Regions from separate parts of the Rhizobium sp. BK661 genome, predicted to be linked through region 1. Evidence: riboswitches for the same ligand, from Rfam matches in the RefSeq annotation. Region 1 holds a riboswitch; each other region holds the start of a gene.
The links. Region 1 has a riboswitch for cobalamin ahead of bluB (5,6-dimethylbenzimidazole synthase). Riboswitches for the same ligand answer to the same signal wherever they lie in the genome.
Positions count from the first base shown of each region.

Region 1 (6,795 bases):
TGAACAACTACAAGACCCGTCCGTTCGAGCGGATCCTGTCGGAAGTCGAGAGCTTCTTCCAGATCCATCGCGCCGAGGGCTCGCATCCGGGCGGCATTCATATCGAGATGACCGGCAAGGATGTCACGGAATGCACTGGCGGCGCTCGTGCCGTAACGGCCGAAGATCTGCACGATCGCTACCACACGCATTGCGACCCGCGTCTCAACGCCGACCAGGCCCTGGAACTTGCCTTCCTGCTGGCAGAGCGCATGAAGGGCGGCCGCGACGAAAAGCGGATGGCCGCCAACGGCTGATCAAGGCGAATGTGAAAGAAAGAGCCCGGCCATGCCGGGCTTTTTCATTTGGGAACGGACCGACCGCTGGCAGCGGGGGCATCGCATGTTGTGCCGATCCTGAGGTCAAGCGGCAGCGGCGTGTTTGCGGTTCGCCAATCGGTGCGATGCGGACCTGTCGCACACCGTTTCGCACCGACACGCGGGTTGGCAACCGGCTAGCGGATCTGGCCGGCGGCCCAGTGGATCGCCCTGTCCAGCTCGGCGAACTTTGCGGATTGCCAGTAGAAATAGTCCTCGATGAACGTGCGCGAGAGCCAAAGCGCACCGCGGCTGCGTGGGCTCTCCCAGCCAAGCATGTCATCCCTTTCGGCTTTCTTGAACATCCGCTTGAGGTTTGTCAGGGAGATACCGAATTCATTAGCGATTTCGCTGATGCTCACGCCTTTCAGCAGGATGCGATGCTGTTCACGCGCGTCGTCCGGGAGGCGGCTTATCAGATCATGCAGCACGAGGCCACCGACATCGGACCAGAGGAAGTGGCCGATGCTCGCCCGCGGCTCCTTCCACACCGGGTCCTGGATCAGGGCACGCGCGGCGCGCGGCTGTGCCAGATAAAAGAGCCGAGGGTCATCTGCGGTCAGGCTGCCGCGGTTGGCACCGTCGAGTTGATCGAGGCAGGCCATATGTCCCTGGAACCAGGAGGCCATGGCCTCCTCGCTGAGTTCCGTCGTCTCGAGGCGGCGGAGGCGCCGATCGGGTGTTTCATCGGGAGCATCCCGCAAAAACTTGTAGGCGATCAGTTCGGCAAGAAACGAGGCGGCCGTATTCTTGCTGGCGAGATCGAATTCCTTGGCGACCTGCATCATGCGACCGGCCGTAAGGCCCGAGACCGGATTGCTTTTATCGCGTCCAGTATGCATGGCGAACAGCGTCTGTGTCAGCAGCCACTTCTGGTGCGACGCAGCAAGGCGGGCAAGGCGAGGAGCGCGCTTGTGGATGCCGATAAGATGGAGTGCGATCTGGCGTTCTATGGACAGAAATAGAGGGTGATGAAGGATTTCATCGCGAGTATGTGGCCTGCCAGTGAGCATTGTCTTGTACGGTCGGATCGGATTGGTTTCCGTTGCTCCTCCAACATTTGCGTCGATGTTTCAATGCGGGACGTGATTAGCGGATCGTTAATCAGTCGGTATAGTTAAATTCAAGCGGTTCCGGACGGCGGCATCAACTTGGTAGTCGCTGGTGTAGCCGTTCGATATCTTCTCGCAATGCTGCAATTTCCGTGAGCACGCGCATGTCTATCTTCTGATGCAGCGACAGGACTTCGAGTTCTGCTTTGAGATTGACCTCGTAGTCTTTGGCGGCCTCGAAACGATCGCGCTCAGCCTGACGGTTCTGCGACATCATGATGATCGGAGCCTGGATGGCGGCAAGCATCGACAGCACAAGATTGAGGAAGATGAAAGGATAGGGATCGAAAGCGCGTGTGAGCAGCACGATGGTGTTCACGACGCACCAGAAGACCAGAAAAAGCAGGAACGTGACGATGAAGTACCAGGAGCCGCCAACGCGGGCGATCGAATCCGCCAGGCGTTCGCCGACAGATGATTCGGCCCGCAGAGCCGCATTGATATCGGTCGAGATTATCTTGCGCTCATGGGCCTTTGCGAGGACGCGCTTCTCGATCTCGCCGAGTTCGTCGGCCGACTTGTCGAAGTGATGGTGGATGAAGTCCGATAGATTATGCATGGCTGACTCCGAATGCTAGATCGCTCGGGCGCCAGTATTCCCCAATGTTTTCAAATTGCAATGTGGACTTCTGTCGCTCTTTTACGTGCCTTGCGCATAGAGCCAGGCATGCTGTGGGAAGAAGCGATCAAGGGTCTCGGCCTTGCCGAACATGATGTCGTGCTGGAGGTATCGATAGTCCCGCACGAGAGGATCGAGGTTTTTTGGTTTCAACACCCAATCGGGCGACGGCGTGTTGTCGCGCGCAATGAGCTGATAGCGGTCGATGACGCTGTACTTTTTCTGCACGCGACCGAGGAAGCCCGTATAGTAGGGATGCTCGAAGCCGGCGAACTTCAGAAGATGATAGGGAAGCAGTGACGGGCTGATAGTGCCGACATCCTTTTTGCTGCCCTTCTTGTTCGACCAGATCACGAGCGGGGTCTCGTGCTCCTGTTTCATGACGCTGACCGATGCCTTGCGGGTCGCAACCTGATCCGGCATGTAGCCTGTCGCCATGTAGACGTTGCCGAGCGGAGGCAAGTGGTCTCCCCAGAGCACGATGATTGTTTCACGGTCGCGCTTCTTAGCCCAATCCATCAGCATCTTGAGGCTATCGTCGGCTTCCTTGATCCCCTGTGTGTAGGTGGCGAGCGTCGCCCGGTCCGCGTCGTTCAGGTTGCCCTGTATGTCGATGCTGTTGTGCGCATAGCGGTTAGGCTCGTAAGGGCCGTGTCCCTGAAGAGTGACCCCGAAGAAAAAGAACGGGCGATCAAGGCCGTCGGCTTCGTTGATGATCTCCTTCATGAGGGACTCGTCCGAAGCGAAGATGCCCCTTTTCTCCATCGGCGGCAGGGTTTCTTCCGAGCGGAACTGCTCGAAGCCGAAATCCTTGTAGACTTCGTTGCGGTTCCAGAACCAGCCGCTGAAGGGGTGCAGCGAACGGGCAGCATAGCCTTCGCCACGGAAGAACGTCGCAAGCGAAGGAAGGTTGCCTCTAATATACTGCTGATACGGGATGCTGCCGTAGGGCAGGAAGGCATTCGAGAATCCCGTCAGCGCTTCGAATTCGACGTTGGCCGTCATGCCCCCGAACTCGGGCGAGAAGACGTAGCCCGACTGCGCCGCGCGGATGTTCGGCATGGGATCGGGCGACATGCTGATGTTCCTCAACCTGGTCGGATCCCAGAAGGATTCGCTCATCAGCATGATCACGTCGGGCTTTTCGCGCGGGCCGCTGAGGTAACCGTAGTTACGGCCGGGAATGGCATCGAGCGCTTGTGCACCGAAGCCGGCTGGCGCTGCCACGTCGGCCATCGGAATATTGAAGATGAAGGCCAGGATGAAGCCGTTGCTGCGGTAGTTTTCCTTCTGGTCCCACATCATCGGAACGACCTGAAGACGGTCGCGTATGTAGGAGTATTTGGAATAGTCCATCAGCGTGCCGAAGGCGGCGACGACAGGCAGGCCGATGCAGAGGTGACGCAGGCGAGTGGTCTTCGAAAGCCGCGGAAAGTGGCGCCAGGCGAAATGCCAGAGCGCGGCAATCGCGGCAACGGAAAGAATGATGCCAACCAGCATGGCGACGGCGGTCCACGGTCGGTCGCGCACCATCACCGGCAGCAATTCCATGATCTGCCGTCCGAAGAGGACGTCTGACGGATAAAGAGGATCCGAAAGGTAGTGCTGCTTTTGGTTGGAGACGATAGCCGGGACGATAACCACCGGCAGAACGATCAATGCCGAAATGAATCGCCTTCCCAGGGCTGCATCCAGAGAGAGCATCAGAACGGTCAGCATCGCGACGGTGGTGATACCGGGACGTGCCGGCGACGTCAGGAATTCCCCAACGTCGGCCAGCCCATCGCGCGCAATAATTTCAACCGCTACGGTGGCGAAAACGGCAATGAGAGCGGAAAGGCTGATGGCCAGGGCCGTCCGTATAGCCGGCGACCGTGCGCTTCCCCGGACACCGGTGGAAAGCGACGCAACCCGCGTTGCCGCTGCGGACCTCATTACCAACGCGATCAACTGAAAAACTCCAACGTCATAAAAGCTTCACTGAACTGTCACACCTTCGTCATGAACGCTAGATGAACCGTTAGGTTTCCAGCATTTGTGATTGGTGGATAAGGGCCGAGGGCCGTGTGCCCGACACCCATCGCTACCCCGCGTCGACTTGTGCTCGGTGGCGAGGCATCGTAGGTCAGGGGAATCGATGTCAGGAGGATTTAGATTGAGAAGTTCCGTCGAGATCTACAATGTCAGAACGGGCGAGGCGCGCGTCGTCTGGCAGACCGCGCAATTGGTGGAAGCGCCGAACTTTTCGCCGGACGGAAGCTATCTTCTGCTGAATGGCGACGGGCTTCTTTACCGGCTGGCGCTAGACGGTTCGGGCAAGGTCGCGAAGGTGGATACTGGCTTTGCCAGGACCTGCAACAATGATCATGGCATCTCGCCTAACGGCCGTGAGATCGTCATCTCCGATAAGACGGAATTCGGGAAGTCGACGATCTATGTGCTTCCCGCCGAAGGCGGGACGCCGCGACTTGTGACGCAAAATCAGCCGTCCTATTGGCACGGCTGGTCGCCCGACGGAAAAGAGCTCGCCTATTGCGGCATCCGCAACGACCTGTTCGATATCTACACGATCTCTGTGGCAGGCGGCGAAGAAAAGCGTCTAACGCATGGCGAAGGACGCAATGACGGGCCGGACTATTCCGCGGACGGCCAATGGATCTATTTCAATTCCAGCCGTACCGGCCTCATGCAGATCTGGCGGATCCATCCCGACGGGACCGGGCTCGAGCAGATCACCGGCGACAACTACGGGAACTGGTTCGCTCATCCGTCGCCCAACAATGACAAGGTTCTGATCCTCTCTTACGACCCTGACGTCTTCGATCATCCGCGCGATCTCCACGTTCGCCTGCGGCTGATGGACATGGACGGCGGAAATCTGAGGACGCTCTTCGATCTCTTCGGCGGACAGGGAACGATCAACGTGCCCAACTGGTCGCCTCTAGGCGATGAGTTCGCCTATGTACGTTATTACCCGGTCTCTGCGTAAAGGATTGCATCGAGCGATTTTTACCGGCATAGACCCTCCGTCGGGTGCCCGTCTCAGGCGGGAGAATCGGGAATTCGGTGAGAGACCGGAACGTGCCCAGCGCTGTAAGGCTGACGTCTGCCGCATCAAGCCACTGGTCCAGCACCGGGAAGGCGCGGCAGTCGGATGACGCCAAGTCAGAAGACCGGCCCGACATCGTAGACTGACCTGCGTGGACGGCGGGCGGTTGTGTTGTTGGGGATTGACGATGCGACCAGACCATTCAGGCTCCCTGTCGGGAGCCGCAGCCTTTTCGACCGAGGAACGTGACGCCGTTTATCGTGCGATCTCGACGCGTCGCGATGTCCGTTCGGAGTTTCTCCCGGATCCGATACCGGACGACGTTGTCCGCAGGCTCTTGACCGCCGCGCACCACGCGCCGTCGGTTGGGTTCATGCAGCCTTGGAATTTCGTCCTGGTGCGCGATCAGCAGGTGAAAGAGGCAGTATGGCAAGCCTTCGATCGCGCCAATCGCGAGGCCAGCGAGATGTTTGCGGGCGAGCGGCAGCAGCTCTACCGGTCGCTGAAGCTTGAAGGCATCCGCGCCGCACCGCTCAGCATCTGCGTGACCTGCGATCCGGATCGCTGCGGCGACGTCGTTCTTGGCCGAACGCACAATCGGCGGATGGATTCCTATTCGACGGTGTGCGCCGTGCAGAATCTGTGGCTGGCTGCCCGAGCCGAAGGTATCGGGGTTGGTTGGGTGAGCATTTTTCACGAGTCCGATATCAAGCAAATCCTCGGTGTGCCGGATCGCGTCGAGATCGTTGCCTGGCTCTGCGTCGGCTATGTCGATCAGCTCTATGACCAGCCGGAGCTGGCGGCCAAAGGTTGGCGTCAGCGGCTGCCGCTGGAGGAACTCGTGTTCACTGACCGTTGGGACAATTCGCTGGACTGAGGGTGGCTATTGTTGCTGCGGCTGAGGGCCCGGCTTTGCCGGGTTCTTCAGGTCGATCGTGCCTTGGTCGCCGGCCAGGAACTGTGGGCCGATCTGGCGGACCTTGCTGGTTGCCGGATCGTAAGGCCTGTCAGGTGCCTGTGGCTGCGAAGCCGCGGGGGTAACGGACTGGACCTTGGCCTCGGGCTTTTTGGTTTCGATCGTCGTAATTGATCCCTGCTGTGGAGGTTCGCTGATCGATTGGCTTTTTCGCATCCGCTCGTAGTAGCCGTTGAGATCGCAACTGCAGGACGATTTTTCGCCAGGCTTGCGGTTCTTGTAGGCGAAGGCATTCGGCATGGCGCTGTAGGGAGCGCCCGTCGCGGCCGAAATCATCTGTGATGTCTCGGTGCTGGAGACGTCATGATAGAAAAGCTCGGTGTCGATCCCTGGACACATCTTCGAGCAGGTATCGGCGTCACGGGGGAAGTCCTGGGAGGTCGCATTCGAGCTCAATGGGAAGAAGCCGCCGTCGCAGGTTCGGACACAAACGGTGTTCAGATGAGAGAGAGTCGACATGCCGAAACCGTATCGGCGCTGGTTAGGATCGTCACCTAAAGGTATGAAGGTGTCGTTGCGCATAGCCTGGTCTTCGATGCTCGGCGGCGCCGCGTATCCCTCTGCGCGGTCCTCGGGCCACTGCTCGTCATTGCAGCCGTTGTCGTCGAGTGCCGCCAGCAGCTCGTTTCTCGTGCGCACATCCTGGCTCTGGCCACGCAATTCATCGCGCCGCTGCTGCAGAT
Region 1 is NZ_JANTYT010000004.1:254,929-261,723, forward strand. It holds gene FHX16_RS11950 (class II 3-deoxy-7-phosphoheptulonate synthase) at 1-296, shown strand, start outside; gene FHX16_RS11955 (hypothetical protein) at 494-1,369, opposite strand; gene FHX16_RS11960 (DUF1003 domain-containing protein) at 1,503-2,027, opposite strand; gene FHX16_RS11965 (LTA synthase family protein) at 2,109-4,037, opposite strand; gene FHX16_RS11970 (hypothetical protein) at 4,243-5,076, shown strand; cobalamin riboswitch at 5,102-5,284, shown strand; gene bluB (5,6-dimethylbenzimidazole synthase) at 5,324-6,013, shown strand; gene FHX16_RS11980 (DUF2865 domain-containing protein) at 6,020-6,795, opposite strand, start outside.

Region 2 (6,795 bases), 120 kb from region 1:
GCGATATCGTCGCCGCCAGTGCGCATGTTCGAGGTGCCCCAGGCCGTCAGGCCGAAGGAGACCGGCCATTCGCCGTGATCCTGCACGTAACGGCGGACCAGCAGTTCCGCGGACTTTTTCCCGAGCTCATAGGCCGCCGGCGTCGGCACGGCCCGGCTGTCGACCGAGTAGAAATTTCGTCCGGTCGGCAGCACGTCCGGTCGGCCCCGCGTCGGAGCCCCGGATGGTCCCGGCGCCACGAAACGGCCGTCGAGCCCTCGAAGCAGGCCTTCGATCTCAGCCGTCCCGCAGGCGAGAACGGCAGGCTTGAGCCGCGTTTCGATCTCCGCGAGAACCGTGCGGGTGGCCTCCCAACTTTCCAGGCAACCAAACTCGCCGGCGACCAGCCGTGCCGCAAGCAGTTCGATCCGCTCGACGGTGTCGCCGTTCGTCCGCCATGTGGCATCCGTGACTCTTGCAAGAATACCGGGCAGTGGCCCGCTCCAAACTCCGGCCATGTCGCAGTCGAGCGGGTCGAACTCCAAGCACAGATCCGCGGCAATCGCACGCTGAAGGCTGCGGTCACCGCCCTGCCCGAGCCCGCGCGGAACCCTGGCCAGCGCCACCGTCAAATCCGTCAGCAGCCGGCCCTGCGGCGAGACGCCGAAGACATGCAGGCCGTCGCGGATCTGCAACTCCTTGAGATCGCAGAGATAGGCATCGAGCTTCTTCAATGCCGCGGTCTCGCTCTCTCCCTTGTCGATGCCGGCATCGCGATCGAGGCCGATATCCGCCACTAGTTCGAGGATCTGCTTGCTGAGAAGCCGAATGCGGCGCGGATCGCCGCCCGACGCCTCGTAATATTCGTCGACCAGCGCCTCCAGATCCTTCAGCGGTCCATAGCTCTCGGCGCGCGTTAGCGGCGGCGTCAGATGATCGATGATGACCGCGCCGGCGCGGCGCTTCGCCTGCGTTCCCTCGCCGGGATCGTTGACGATGAAGGGATAGAGATGCGGCATGGGGCCGAGGATGGCTTCCGGGTAGCATTCCTCTGACAGCGCCAGAGCCTTGCCGGGCAGCCATTCCAGATTGCCGTGCTTGCCCATGTGAATGACGGCGTGAGCGCCGAACTCATGGCGAAGGAAGGCATAGAAGGCGAGATAACCGTGCGGTGGGACGAGATCCGGAGAATGGTAGCTTTCCTTCGGATCGATGTTGTAGCCGCGCGCCGGCTGGATACCGACCAGCACCTGGCCAAGCCGCATGAACGGCAGCGCAAAGGCGCCATCCACGACATAGGGATCGGCCTCCGGTGCACCCCAGCGGGCGCCGATTTCATCCTGAATCTTTTTCGGAAGATTTTCGAAGAAAGCTTTGTAACGACTCAAGGAAAGCGATTCGCGGATAAGCTTGCCGTCGCTGCCGGAGTTCGTCGGCCCTTCCATGAGACGCCGGATCAGCGCGTCGCCATCGTCAGGCACGTCTGCAACCGAATAGCCGGCTGCGCACATGGCTTTGAGCACCTCAACGGTGCCTGCGGGGGTGTCCAGCCCGACCCCATTGCCGAGCCTGCCGTCACGGTTTGGATAATTCGCAAGGACAAGCGCGATGCGCCGCTCGCCGGCGGCCGTGGTGCGCAGCTGCGCCCAATTGGCCGCAAGTCGAGCGGTATAGCGCATCCGCTCGAGGTCGGGCTCGCTGCCGACGATGTTGACCTCGACCCTCGCATCGTAGCGGGCGGCTGATTTGAAGGAGACGGCACGCGACAGCACGCGGCCGTCCACCTCGGGCAGCGCGACGTTCATGCCGAGATCGCGCGCCGAAAGCCCCTGCGAAGACGCGGCCCAGGCCTCACGTGACGAGGCCGAAAAGATCGCCTGCAGCACGACGGCGTCGTTGGCCTCGAGAACGGTCGGCTCGCGATCCGCGCCCGGCGCCGACACGGCGAAACCAGTCGTGTTGATCACCACCTCGGGCTTGATGACATCAAACACGCTCTTCAGAATGCCCTTCGACACAGGATCCTTCAGACTGTAGGCGAATACCGGCAGCGGCCGGATACCTTCCGCCAGCAGCGTGTCGACCAGGGCCTCGACCGGTCGTGTCTCACCGCTCTGCACGAGCGCGCGATAGAAACTGATAGCTACAGTAGGGGCTCCGCTTTCCCAAGCAGCGCCAAGCCGCTCGTCGCAAGCCGCTGTCCAGTCGTCGACGCCAAGCACGCCCTTGCCCGGCCACCAGATGCCGGCCTTCATCAGCGGCGATGCCGCTTCCGGTTTCTCCGCTCCTGCCAACATCGCACCGGCATAGGCGAGAAACGCCCGAGAATTGCCGTCGCCACCCTCGATCAGGTAGGCCCAAAGCGCATTCAGATCCTCAAGCGGAACATTCGAAAACGGCGTCAAACCCGCATCCGGCTTAGAATCTCCCGGTAAAACCGCAATCAGCGCGCCGGATCGCGCCGCCGCGGCATGAAGCGCCTCCAGCGCATAGTGAAAGTAGCTGGCGCCACCCAGCGCCCTCACGACGATCAGCTTCGCATGCCGGGCCGTCCGCTCGATGTAGGCATCGACCGACATCGGATGCTTGAGGCTCATCAGGCTTGCCAGCCGCAGCGAGAAGCCGGCCGCCGCTTCGTCATAAGCGGCGGCGATCGCGGCAAGCTCGGTATCGGCGGCTGACAGGAACAGGACGTCGCCGGGAGACTGACCGAGATCGATCGCCTCCTCGCCGTCGCTGATCGTTCCCTGCTGTGCCAGAAGCAGATGCATTAGACTGCCTTATGCCAGCGCTTCGATCGCCTTGCGCACCGCTGCCTCGTCCATTTCGTGCAGACCGATGACAACAAGACGGGTGCCGCGCGCTTCGCCAGGCGCCCAGGCGCGATCGAAATAGTGGTCGATACGGCTGCCGACTGCCTGCAACTGCAGACGCATCGGCTTGCCGGGGACATCGACGAATCCCTTGAGCCGCAGCACGTCATGCTCGCCGATGATGCCTTTCAGGGCATCTACGAAGGCTGCCGGATCGGCAATAGCGCCGAGTTCCACCACGAAGCTGTCGAACTCATCGTGATCGTGGGGAACGCCATCCTCATGCTCGAGCTCATGATGAGACTTGCGATTGACCACATCGCCTTCGGTGCCAACGCCGAGCCCGAGCAGCACGCTCGCGGGAACCTCGCCGTTGCGCGCCTCGATCATGACGGGCTTGCGGGCAATGCGCGACGCGACCTCATCGCGCACGCGGCCAAGACCGTCGGCATCGAGAAGATCGGTCTTGTTGAGCACGATCAGATCGGCGCAGGTCAGCTGGTCCTCGAAAAGCTCCTCGATCGGGCTCTCGTGGTCGAGCGACTCGTCTTCCACGCGGCGAGCCTCGACGGCATCGTGATCATCGGCAAAGCGGCCGGCGGCAACGGCGGCGCTGTCGACGACAGTAATCACGCCATCGACAGTGACCTGCGTGCGGATATCAGGCCAGTTGAAGGCGGCAACGAGCGGCTGCGGCAGCGCCAGGCCGGAAGTTTCGATGACGATGTGGTCGGGGCGCTGCTCGCGCTCCAGAAGCTTGGTCATCGTCGGAATGAAGTCGTCGGCCACCGTGCAGCAGATGCAGCCGTTGGTCAGCTCGATAATGTCATCCTCGGTGCAGTTCTCCGCGCCGCAGCCCTTCAGCACGTCGCCGTCGACGCCGAGATCGCCGAACTCGTTGATGATAAGCGCGATCTTCTTGCCGTTCGTGTTGGAAAGCAGATTGCGGATCATCGTCGTCTTGCCGGCGCCGAGGAAGCCGGTGATGACGGTCGCCGGAATTTTCTGCTGGTTCATGAATTCAACCCTTCATCTTCAGCGGCAGACCTGCCGCGATAAAATACACATCCGCGGCCTCGGCCGCGATCATTTGATGCAAGCGACCGGCGTGATCGCGGAACTCCCGCGCCATGCGGTTCTCAGGAACGATACCGAGACCGACCTCGTTGGAAACGATGACGAGCCGAGCACGCGCTGTCGCCAGATACGCGGCAAGCGAAGCAAACTCGGCCTCCATGTCGCGCGCCTCCATCATCAGATTGGTAACCCAAAGCGTCAGGCAATCGACGAGGATCGCCCGCCCCTCGCCGTCGATCGCTCGCAGGCAGCCGACTAGATCAAGAGGCTCTTCATGGGTGTGCCAGAGCTCGCCACGATCGGCCTTGTGCTTGTCGATCCGGGCGCGCATTTCCTCGTCCCAGGCCCGGCCCGTCGCCACGTAATGGCGCTCCAGCTCGCTTGAGGCGACCAGTTGTTCGGCAAAACGTGATTTTCCCGAGCGCGCGCCGCCCAGGACGAAGGTCGCACCGGAGGATATCGGGCTCATGGCAGATGATATCCGATCTGCGGGACGCTGCCGCAAAGGAGCGGAATGGCTGTTGGACGCAGCCGAAAACTCTTTTGTTCAGCCATGACAACCTCCGTGCTGGCAGCGGGCATAAGCCCAGGGATGGGCTTCTCGCCCGGCACGGTTGGCAGGTCTCCTGGCTCGCGGGTCTTGGCCGCGATCGGGGCGGACCGGAAACCGGTCGCCCCAGATCGTGCCAGCGGATTTTCCTCGCCTTCCCGGCTGCATTTCATGAAAAGGCGGACGATTCGTAGACGTAAGAGGCGTCCTGCCCCGGTTGATCATGATGCACTGCCAGTGACTTTTCCGTCGCCATCTCCGCGCCGCCCGCCTGCACCATTGCAGGCTGTCATCAACGCGAAAACAACGCCGGACGGAAAACCCTGACCGCTCTACAGTCGCGGGGTCGGCTATGATGACGGTGCCCGGATTGGGTCCACCGCTTCACATTCCCTTTTCATCCGCACCGATTCAACCGGTCCGGAACCATCCGTTGTGAACTCATCGTTAGGCAAGGCCCTTGGTGAAGTCAATCGGAAGCCGATGCGCGCCTCGGCACGGTATACTGCCGGACCCGCTCTCAACACGACCTTCTCTACCAAATTCATCGTCTTTTATCAGTTACTTACGTCACAAATTATTGTTGCGATCGCCGGTCTTTTGCCGCAATTGCGTCGCAAGCGGGTCGCGCCACCGATTTGCCCTTCCCTCCCTTCCACTTGATCGCGCCCACTGCCGCCTAGTTTTCCCGTGATGCTCCTAAGAATCGATATCCGCCGTTTCGGTCCATTCCATACCCTTCTCGACATCGGGCGGATGCGCGCACTGCTGCGACGCACTGAGCTGGGGATGGTCATCGCGGGCGCGATCGTCGGCGTTATCTCCGGACTTGCGGTGACGGGCATGAGCCTCGTTTCCCGCGAAATGCACAGTCTGATCTTCGGAATCAGCGATATCGAGCGGCTGAGTTCCTCGCAGATCGACAACAAGCTGCTGTTGCTGACGGCGCCTGTCTGCGGCGGCATACTATTGGGTCTGATGCTCTTCGTGCTTGCCAAAACGCGCAAGAAGCCGATGGTTGACCCGATCGAGGCTAACGCGCTGCATGGCGGCCGACTATCGCTCACCGACAGTATTCTGGTGGCGGTCCAGAACCTCATTTCGAACGGCTTCGGCGCTTCAGTGGGCCTAGAGGCCGGCTACACGCAGCTGGCGGCGGGACTGGCCTCGAAGCTTGGACTGAAGCTGCAGCTTCGCCGATCGGATCTGCGCGTTCTCGTCGGATGCGGTGCCTCGGGTGCGATTGCGGCGGCCTTCAACGCTCCGCTGACCGGCGCCTTCTATGCGTTTGAGCTGATCATCGGCTCATATACCATCGTCTCGCTGACGCCGGTCGTCGTTTCCGCACTGGTATCGACCCAAATTGCACGCCTGCTGGCCGGCAGCGATTTTCTTATTGACGTCGGTGACTTTGGAACCGTCATGCCTGCAGACTACGTTCCGGCGCTGTTACTCGGTGCATTCTGCGCCGGCGTTGGCATCATGATCATGCAGGGCGTCGCCTGGATCGAGGAATTGGCTCGCCGGAGTTCCATTGCAACGCCGCTGCGCCCTGCCCTTGGCGGCATCGTCGTCGGCCTGCTCGCGCTGATTACGCCGCAGGTGCTGTCGGCCGGTCACGGTGCACTGCACCTCAATCTCGGCCGCGATGTCGCAATTCCGGTGCTTGTCGGCCTTCTTCTTCTCAAGGCATTCGCTTCGGCTATCTCGATCGGTTCCGGCTTCAGAGGCGGCCTATTCTTCGCGTCCCTGTTCATGGGTGCACTCCTCGGCAAGCTCTTCGCCTATTCGGCACCCTATTTCGCTCATGCGACGCTGACACCCGTCATCTACGCGGTCGTCGGCATGAGTTCGCTTGCGGTCGCCGTCATCGGTGGACCGTTGACGATGACGTTTCTTGCGCTCGAGATTACCGGCGACTTTCCGATCACGGCGCTCGTGCTTGCGGCGGTGATCACCTCCTCGCTAGTCGTGCGCAGCACCTTCGGTTACTCCTTCGCAACATGGCGCTTCCACCTGCGCGGCGAGAGCATCCGGAGCGCGCACGATGTCGGCTGGATCCGTAACCTGACCGTTGACCGGCTGATGCGCGCCGACGTGAAGACGGCGAATGCCGCCCTCACCATCGACGAGTTCAAGGAGCGCTTCCCCATCGGTTCGGCGCAGCGCGTTGTCCTGGTTGATGACACCGGCAAATACAGCGGCCTGGTGCTCGTTCCCGATATCTACGCAAACCTGACCGACACCGACGAGACCGGCAAGGATCTGGGAGAATTCATCCGCTTCAAGAACGATTTCCTGCAACCGCAAATGAACGCCAAGCAGGCAGCAGCGATCTTTGACAAGACCGAAAGCGAAGCGCTGGCGGTCGTCAAT
Region 2 is NZ_JANTYT010000004.1:132,829-139,623, reverse strand. It holds gene cobN (cobaltochelatase subunit CobN) at 1-2,750, opposite strand, end outside; gene cobW (cobalamin biosynthesis protein CobW) at 2,760-3,809, opposite strand; gene cobU (bifunctional adenosylcobinamide kinase/adenosylcobinamide-phosphate guanylyltransferase) at 3,814-4,338, opposite strand; cobalamin riboswitch at 4,468-4,865, opposite strand; gene FHX16_RS11340 (chloride channel protein) at 5,113-6,795, shown strand, end outside.
Region 2: it holds a riboswitch for cobalamin, as region 1 does, so the genes downstream of both, cobU (bifunctional adenosylcobinamide kinase/adenosylcobinamide-phosphate guanylyltransferase) here and bluB (5,6-dimethylbenzimidazole synthase) in region 1, are expected to answer to the same signal.

Region 3 (6,795 bases), on a different contig from region 1:
GGCGACTGGAAGATGGAGGTGGTGACCCAGCACGAGGATCTCATCGAATGGGAAGAGCCCTTCGCGACCGATCGCGAGGCTTTCGACGAGTTTCTGGCCACGGTCGCCCGTGAGGGGATCAAGACATTTCTGGAAGACGAAGACCCGTCGGTCCACTAGCTCCTTTGGGGTCGTGTAGGTATGCGGGTGGCTAGGCAACGGAGGATCACGCCCCAAGAATAGCGCGCGGCGTGGCGGCAACCAGGGTGGCAACAGCCAGGGTGGCGGCGGCTAAGTCGGCGGCGGCCAGGGTGATGGCAGCCGCGGTGGAAACCACTAGACTACGAACGGACTGCCGTTTACGGCGACCGCTGTCAAGTCAGAGCCCGGGCATTCGCCCGGGCTTTGTCATTTCCTGCCACTTGCTTGGGCCGGCGCTCTCAGAATTTGTAGCCAACGCCGACGGTCACGACGTTTTGGTTGAAGTCGGTATCGACGCCGCGAAGGTCCTTGCTGCCATAGTCGTTGTAGCGATATTCGACCCGCCCGAAGATATTGTTGGTGAAGGCATAGTCGAGACCGGCTCCAACGGTCCAGCCGGAGAACGTCGCATCATCATCGCCAACAGGGGTGCTTACGTGGCCCCTGGCGCCGGTCCAGCCGGCAGCGACATAAAACAGCGCGTGATCGAGAGCGTAACCGACGCGGGCGCGAACGGAGCCTGTCGTGTCGAACTTGTATTCATTGCCGCCGACCGTTTCCTCGTCCCAATTGTAGGAAGCGTCGCCTTCGACACCGAGGACGATGTTGTTGTCGAGTTGCCAGTTATATCCGGCAAAGCCGGTGACAAGGCCGCCGTTGAGGTTGGCGTCGCCGATACCGGAGAAGTCACCGTTGCCCCACGCGCCGCCACCCTGCAGGCCTAGATAAAAGCCGTTCCAGGTGAATGCAGGCGCCGCTTCGGCAACCGGGGCCGCCGGCGGTTCGCTGACAAGGTCCGCGGCGGATGCGGTTCCCGCGAGAGCGATCATAGCTGCGGAGACGCCAACTATACGGAAATACATGATAAATCCCTCTCCTATGACAAGGGTCCACTCAAGTTACACGCCGACCAAGGCCAGCCCCGATCGATAATCGTGGCCATGCGGCATGCATTACACTTTCAGTGGAAATGTCCGCCCACAGGACCAAGGCGCTAACGCCGCCCTATCCGAGAAGGTTCCATCACGAATTTCTGATGTGCGGGAATGCTAGCAGTACGGATGTGGCGTACGTTGCGCGGCGCTCATCCGTTCGCCAGCGTCACATCGCGATCGAAGATGAAGGAGTGTGTGTCTTCGGCGGGCATGGGTTTTCCGAAGAGATAGCCCTGGCCAACATCGCAGCCGAGCTGAAGCAGGTGACCGAGTTGGCGATGCTCCTCGATGCCTTCGGCGGTCGTCTGTATGTTGAGGCTGCGACCGAGGCCAAGCATGGCGCGAATGATCTTCTCCTGGCGCTCGTCATCGCGGTAGGTCGCAATGAAGCTCTTGTCGATCTTGATCTTGTCGAACCGGTATCGGGCGAGTTGGGCGAGGCTGGAATAGCCCGTGCCGAAATCGTCCAGGGCGATCTGCACGCCGGCGTCGTGGAGTTCATCCAGAATGATGGCGGCAACCGCCGGATCCTGGATCAGCGCATTCTCGGTGATCTCGATCTCCAGGCGGCGTGGCGGCAGGCCGTTTGCCGAGAGCACCTTGAAGATGCGCGAGGCTAGCAGCTTGTCCTCCATCTGTACCGGAGAGACGTTGAACGACAGCATGACGTGATCATCCCAAGCCAAGGCATCGCGGCAGGCATGCGCAAGAAGATCCTCGAAGAGCTCGGTGATCATGCCGGTTTCTTCGGCAATGCTGATGAAGACCGGCGGCGGAATGGCAACGCCATCTTCATCCGTCCAGCGCGCCAGCGCCTCGAAGCCGCAGACCGTGCCGGTCTTGAGATCGATCAGCGGCTGATAGAACGGCCGGATAGCCTTCTTTTGGATCGCAATCCGGAGCTTCGATTCCAGAGTAGCGCGTTTTGCCACCTTATCCTGCATCGAGGCTTCAAACGCCATGTTCTGATTGGGGCCGCGTGACTTCGCCTCGTACATGGCGAGGTCGGCACGGTGGGCGGCGTCCTCCAACGGCTCCCGACCCTGTTGCCAGCGATCATAACCCACACTGGCGCCGACTTCGACGGCAAAGCCATTGATATTGATGGGGCGCGTTACGGCCTGGATAAGCAGGCACGCGAAGCGCTCCTCGTGCCGCGGGGAGAGGCCGAGCGCGACGACGACGAACTCGTCACCGCCAAAACGGTAGACGCAATCAGCGTTGCCGATCGCGCAGATGCGCTTTGCCACTTCGATCAGCAGCGCATCGCCGCCATTGTGGCCGACAAGGTCATTGACCTTCTTGAAGCCATCAAGGTCGACGGAGAAGATTGTAACATTCTGCTCCCATTCGTCGCCCTCGACATCGGTCTTCGTCCTTCGCGGAAGGACTTTACGCTCGAAGGCATAGCGATTGGGAAGCTTGGTGAGGTGATCGTGGGTTGCCGTCCAGTCGGCCTTGGCCTGGGCGCTGGCCCGCAACTCCATCTCCTTGCGAAGGTCGACGATGCGCAGGATCGAATAGACGAAGCTCATCGCGCCGCCGATGCCGAGCGCGAGGACGAGTTTGTCCGCACCATAATTCTCGTAAGCGCCGACGAAGGCGACGAGCCAGTTATCCAATTCCAGGATCGCGCCGACAAGCCACAGCGTTACTCCCAACGCCATGACCAACAGGCATTGCCTTCCGGCTCTGCTCTGGAAGAATACCGGCATGCTTCACTCCATCTCCACCCGAGCGCCGGTGTATCATTGAAGTCTGAAGCGTTTGTTGAAACCAAAGGGCGAATTCTTGGTATCTGCGCCTACCGTGAGAGGAGGTCGGCTCGAAAGGCGAGCGGTACCACCGCCCGCCTGTCGCTCTCAACGGATCAATAGGGATGCGCCAATGATGAGCAAGAGCAGTGTGACGGCGGCAGTCGTGCGTAGCAGGCGCGTGCGCCGGATCTGCGCGCCGCTCCAATCATAAGGCATTTGGTCCTCCTTGGGGCAAGGAACACGGCCCGACTGTGTCGGGTCGGAAAGCTATGGCATGGTTCGCTTGCGTAAGGCTGATCTAAATTAATGCTCAGAAAATTAGGTTGCCGGGCCTTCCACGCGCAGCGACCACCGGCTGCCATTGCTGGTCATGTGGACAATAGCGAGAGGTTCGATATCGGCGATCCAGAAGGAGGACACCGGAGCTTGTAGCGTGTTGATGATTGCTGCCCTGATGACCGCGGCATGAGTGATGGCGACGCTATGGCCACCGGCCTGCAGGCGCTCGCTCATCCAGGTGTTTACACGCATGCACACGGCGGCGATTGCCTCGCCACCGTGCGGCGCTTCTTCCGGTCGCGCCATCCAAACCGCCAGATTTTCCGGTTCCGCCTGCTGGATCTCCGCAATCGAGCGTCCTGCCCAGCGGCCAAAGTCACAATCGGCGAGCGCCTCGGAAAATTCCGGTTGTAGGCCAAGCGCCTCGGCCGTCTGCCGGGCGCGCAATGCCGGGCTGGCAACCACGCTATCGGCACGCCGGAGCCGAGGGACGATTGCCTTCGTCGCAATGATTGCCTTGTCGTTCAGCGGTTCGTCCTGCGGGAACCGCGCCTCGCGATTGGCGGCTGTCGAACCATGGCAGATCCAGGTGAGGCGCGTCATCACGTTGATCGTCTCCGGATAACGGGGAAGGGGACCTGCCGCTCTATGAAGTTTCGTTGACAGGCTCGAAGCCGCAGATATAACGGTTATGTTGTGGGTTTGGAAACCGGTGAAATTCCGGTGCGGTCGCGCCACTGTGATCAGGATGAGGATACCTCGGACTGGAAGTCAGACCCTGCCACGCAACAATTCTCGACTGAACGCGTCATTCCAGGAGGAATACATGTCTGACTCTACTTTTGCGCCCGTCGCCATACCCGCTCCGATTCCGGTTGGTGAGCTTTTGCCCTGGGCGATCTTCGGCGGTCTGCTGATGCTCATCGCCATCTATTTCGTCGGCACCGAAGAGGGCGCGATGGCGCTTTTCAACGGTATGTACGTGCACGAGTTCGTGCATGACGGCCGGCATCTTCTCGGCTTCCCCTGCCACTAAGGGAGTTCCGAACATGGTTGGAAATCTTTTGCTTCGCGGGATGCTCGCGGGCCTGATCGCTGGCATCCTCGTGTTTGCCTTTGCCCACACCTTCGGTGAGCCGCTGGTAGACCAAGCGATTGCGTTCGAGGAAGCCGCAGCGCAGGCAGCCGGCGAAACGGCCGAACCCGAGATCGTCAGCCGCGCCATGCAGGCCGGCATTGGTCTCTTCACCGGCGTGATGGCTTACAGCATCGCTGTCGGTGGGCTGTTCGCACTGGTTTTTGCCTTTGTCCAAGGCCGCTTCAGTGGTCTCGGGGCACGTGGAACGTCGGCAGTCATCGCGGTTGCGGCCTTCGTCTCCGTTGTTATCGTGCCGAATATCAAATACCCGGCCAATCCGCCGGCGGTCGGCAATCCGGATACGATCGGCGTCAGGACTGAGCTGTTCTTCCTGATGATCGTCGTTTCGATCGCCGCGCTCGTTGCCGCAATTGCGTTTGCACGCCGTCTCACTCCACGGTTCGGTGCCTGGAACGCAGGAATCTCAGCAGGTCTCGCCTATGTCGTCTTCATCGGTGTCGTGCAGTATCTGCTCCCGCCGATCAACGAGGTGCCGGAAGACTATTCGGCGGCGGTCCTTTGGCGTTTCCGTACGACCTCGATCGGCATGCACCTGATCTTGTGGAGCGTCCTCGGTGTGGCCTTCGGTGCGCTCGCCGAGCGCAAGCTTGGCGCCGTTGCAAAGCTGCGCGCTCACGCGCCGGCCTTCCATTGATCGGAGGGGCTCCGGAGCGATCCGGAGCCTCATTCAAACGATGATCTTTCGGCACTCAATTTTCCTTTTGTCCCTGCTCGCGTTGCTACAGTTTTGCTCGGTTGCGGAAGCACACCAGCGCAGCGGCAGCGGACCTCATACCGGCATTGCGATTGCCGAAATCTCACATGGCGAAATGATCATGTTCGCCGAGTATCGCGATCGGATCATCGGTCTCGCGGCCCGCGCGACGGACACGACAGAGCCATTCCGGCGTGTGCTGAACTACGCCCAAATCCAGCATGCCTACTGTTTGTGGGGCAAAATGCCTGGTGGGGTGACCGACGAGGCCAGCCCGTTCAACGAATGCTCGCACGCCTATCTCGCGGCAACGAAGGCCGCGCTGCTATCGATGCGGAGCATGGGCGGCGAGGCTGTCGAAGCCGAGGCCATCGTCTCGGCAATCGATGCCGGCATGGTGCTGCGCGGCTTGGCGTTGATCACCTGCGAGTTTAGCGGAGAGGCGTTCAACACTGCAGATATCGTTCGTCCCTCCTGGAGCGCTGTTCCGCTGCATCCCGCTACTCTGGCGACGTTGACGGCGCTTGCGGCGGCGCTGCTGGCTGCGGTCTATGGCGGGCGGCGCCTGCTTCGACGGATCGCACCCTAACTTTTCTCGACATCGCGGTCGAAGTGCGTTGCAACCAGCATCGCCGTAAGGTGCACGGTGTTCTTCGCGCCGTAGCGCTCTTTCATGCGCTCCAGCCGATGTTCGACGGTTCGATGCGAAATACCGAGATCAGCCGCGATCTCCTTGGCCGTAGCCCCTTCGGTCAAAAGCTGGATCACCGCTTCGTCGGTCGCATCCATGCGAGCCTGCTGCTGAGGCGGGTTGAACATGAACCGCCCGTTCGAAACTGTCAGCAGCCAGGACGGGCGCCGCGCCATTGTCTTTTGGGGAAGGATCAGTCGCTCATATCCGAGATTGACGCCCAGGACCCTCGTTTTGACCAGTTCCATCGACGGTTTCTGCGTCGCAATCACCTCACGATAGCGCGGGATGACAGCCGTTTCCATGTACGTACGGTCCTTGAACTCGCCGATGCGTTGATCAGCGAACAGCTTATTGATGTTCAGCAGGCGTGAGCTGAAGCCAGAGGAGCGTACGACCTTGAGATACCATTGCAGCGGATCCTCTCCATCGAGAACCACAAGTGTCATCCTCATTCTGATCGTTAGGAGATCCACAACGTCGCGATAGATGTCTTCCGGCGCAGCAGGCGGCTGCGGCGTGGTATGCAGCCACGCGTCCAGCAGTTTCTGCGTGACAGTGTGAAATGAGGTGTGCTTGTTCATCAACTCATACGCGATATCTGGAATCGGCATGCAACAACAACCTAAAATGGGTGCAGGTTCAATAGTGACAGCATTCAAATTGTCATAAGGCATTAATTTGAAAATGCATTACTTCCAATCTCTATTCTGGGGTGAATTTCGGTTCGCGCCAATTGCCCGCTATGCGGGTCTTACTTGTCGGTTTGAGGAGGCCCCGAGAGGGCGTCTCGCGAAACTATAGCGAGCAAGCGAGAGGCGCTGTCCTGTCGTCCCGCGCGGAGTAGCAATCGCTACTGGTATCAATCCCCAGAATAGCGCTGCTCCCGCCACGGGTCGCCATGCATATGATAGCCGTTCTGTTCCCAGAAACCCGCGGCGTCGGCCGGCAGCAGCTCGATACGACGCAGCCACTTCGCGCTCTTCCAGAAATAGAGGTGCGGAACCACGAGCCGCATTGGGCCGCCATGGTCACGCGTCAGAGGCACGCCTTCCCAGGATGTTGCCAGGATCGCATCCTCGGCGGCGAAATCCGCGAGC
Region 3 is NZ_JANTYT010000005.1:353,488-360,282, forward strand. It holds gene FHX16_RS14235 (hypothetical protein) at 1-159, shown strand, start outside; gene FHX16_RS14240 (outer membrane protein) at 420-1,043, opposite strand; gene FHX16_RS14245 (bifunctional diguanylate cyclase/phosphodiesterase) at 1,265-2,830, opposite strand; gene FHX16_RS14250 (histidine phosphatase family protein) at 3,191-3,754, opposite strand; cobalamin riboswitch at 3,798-3,949, shown strand; gene FHX16_RS14255 (CbtB-domain containing protein) at 3,978-4,187, shown strand; gene FHX16_RS14260 (CbtA family protein) at 4,201-4,944, shown strand; gene FHX16_RS14265 (hypothetical protein) at 4,985-5,593, shown strand; gene FHX16_RS14270 (helix-turn-helix transcriptional regulator) at 5,590-6,372, opposite strand; gene FHX16_RS14275 (sulfite oxidase-like oxidoreductase) at 6,558-6,795, opposite strand, start outside.
Region 3: it holds a riboswitch for cobalamin, as region 1 does, so the genes downstream of both, FHX16_RS14255 (CbtB-domain containing protein) here and bluB (5,6-dimethylbenzimidazole synthase) in region 1, are expected to answer to the same signal.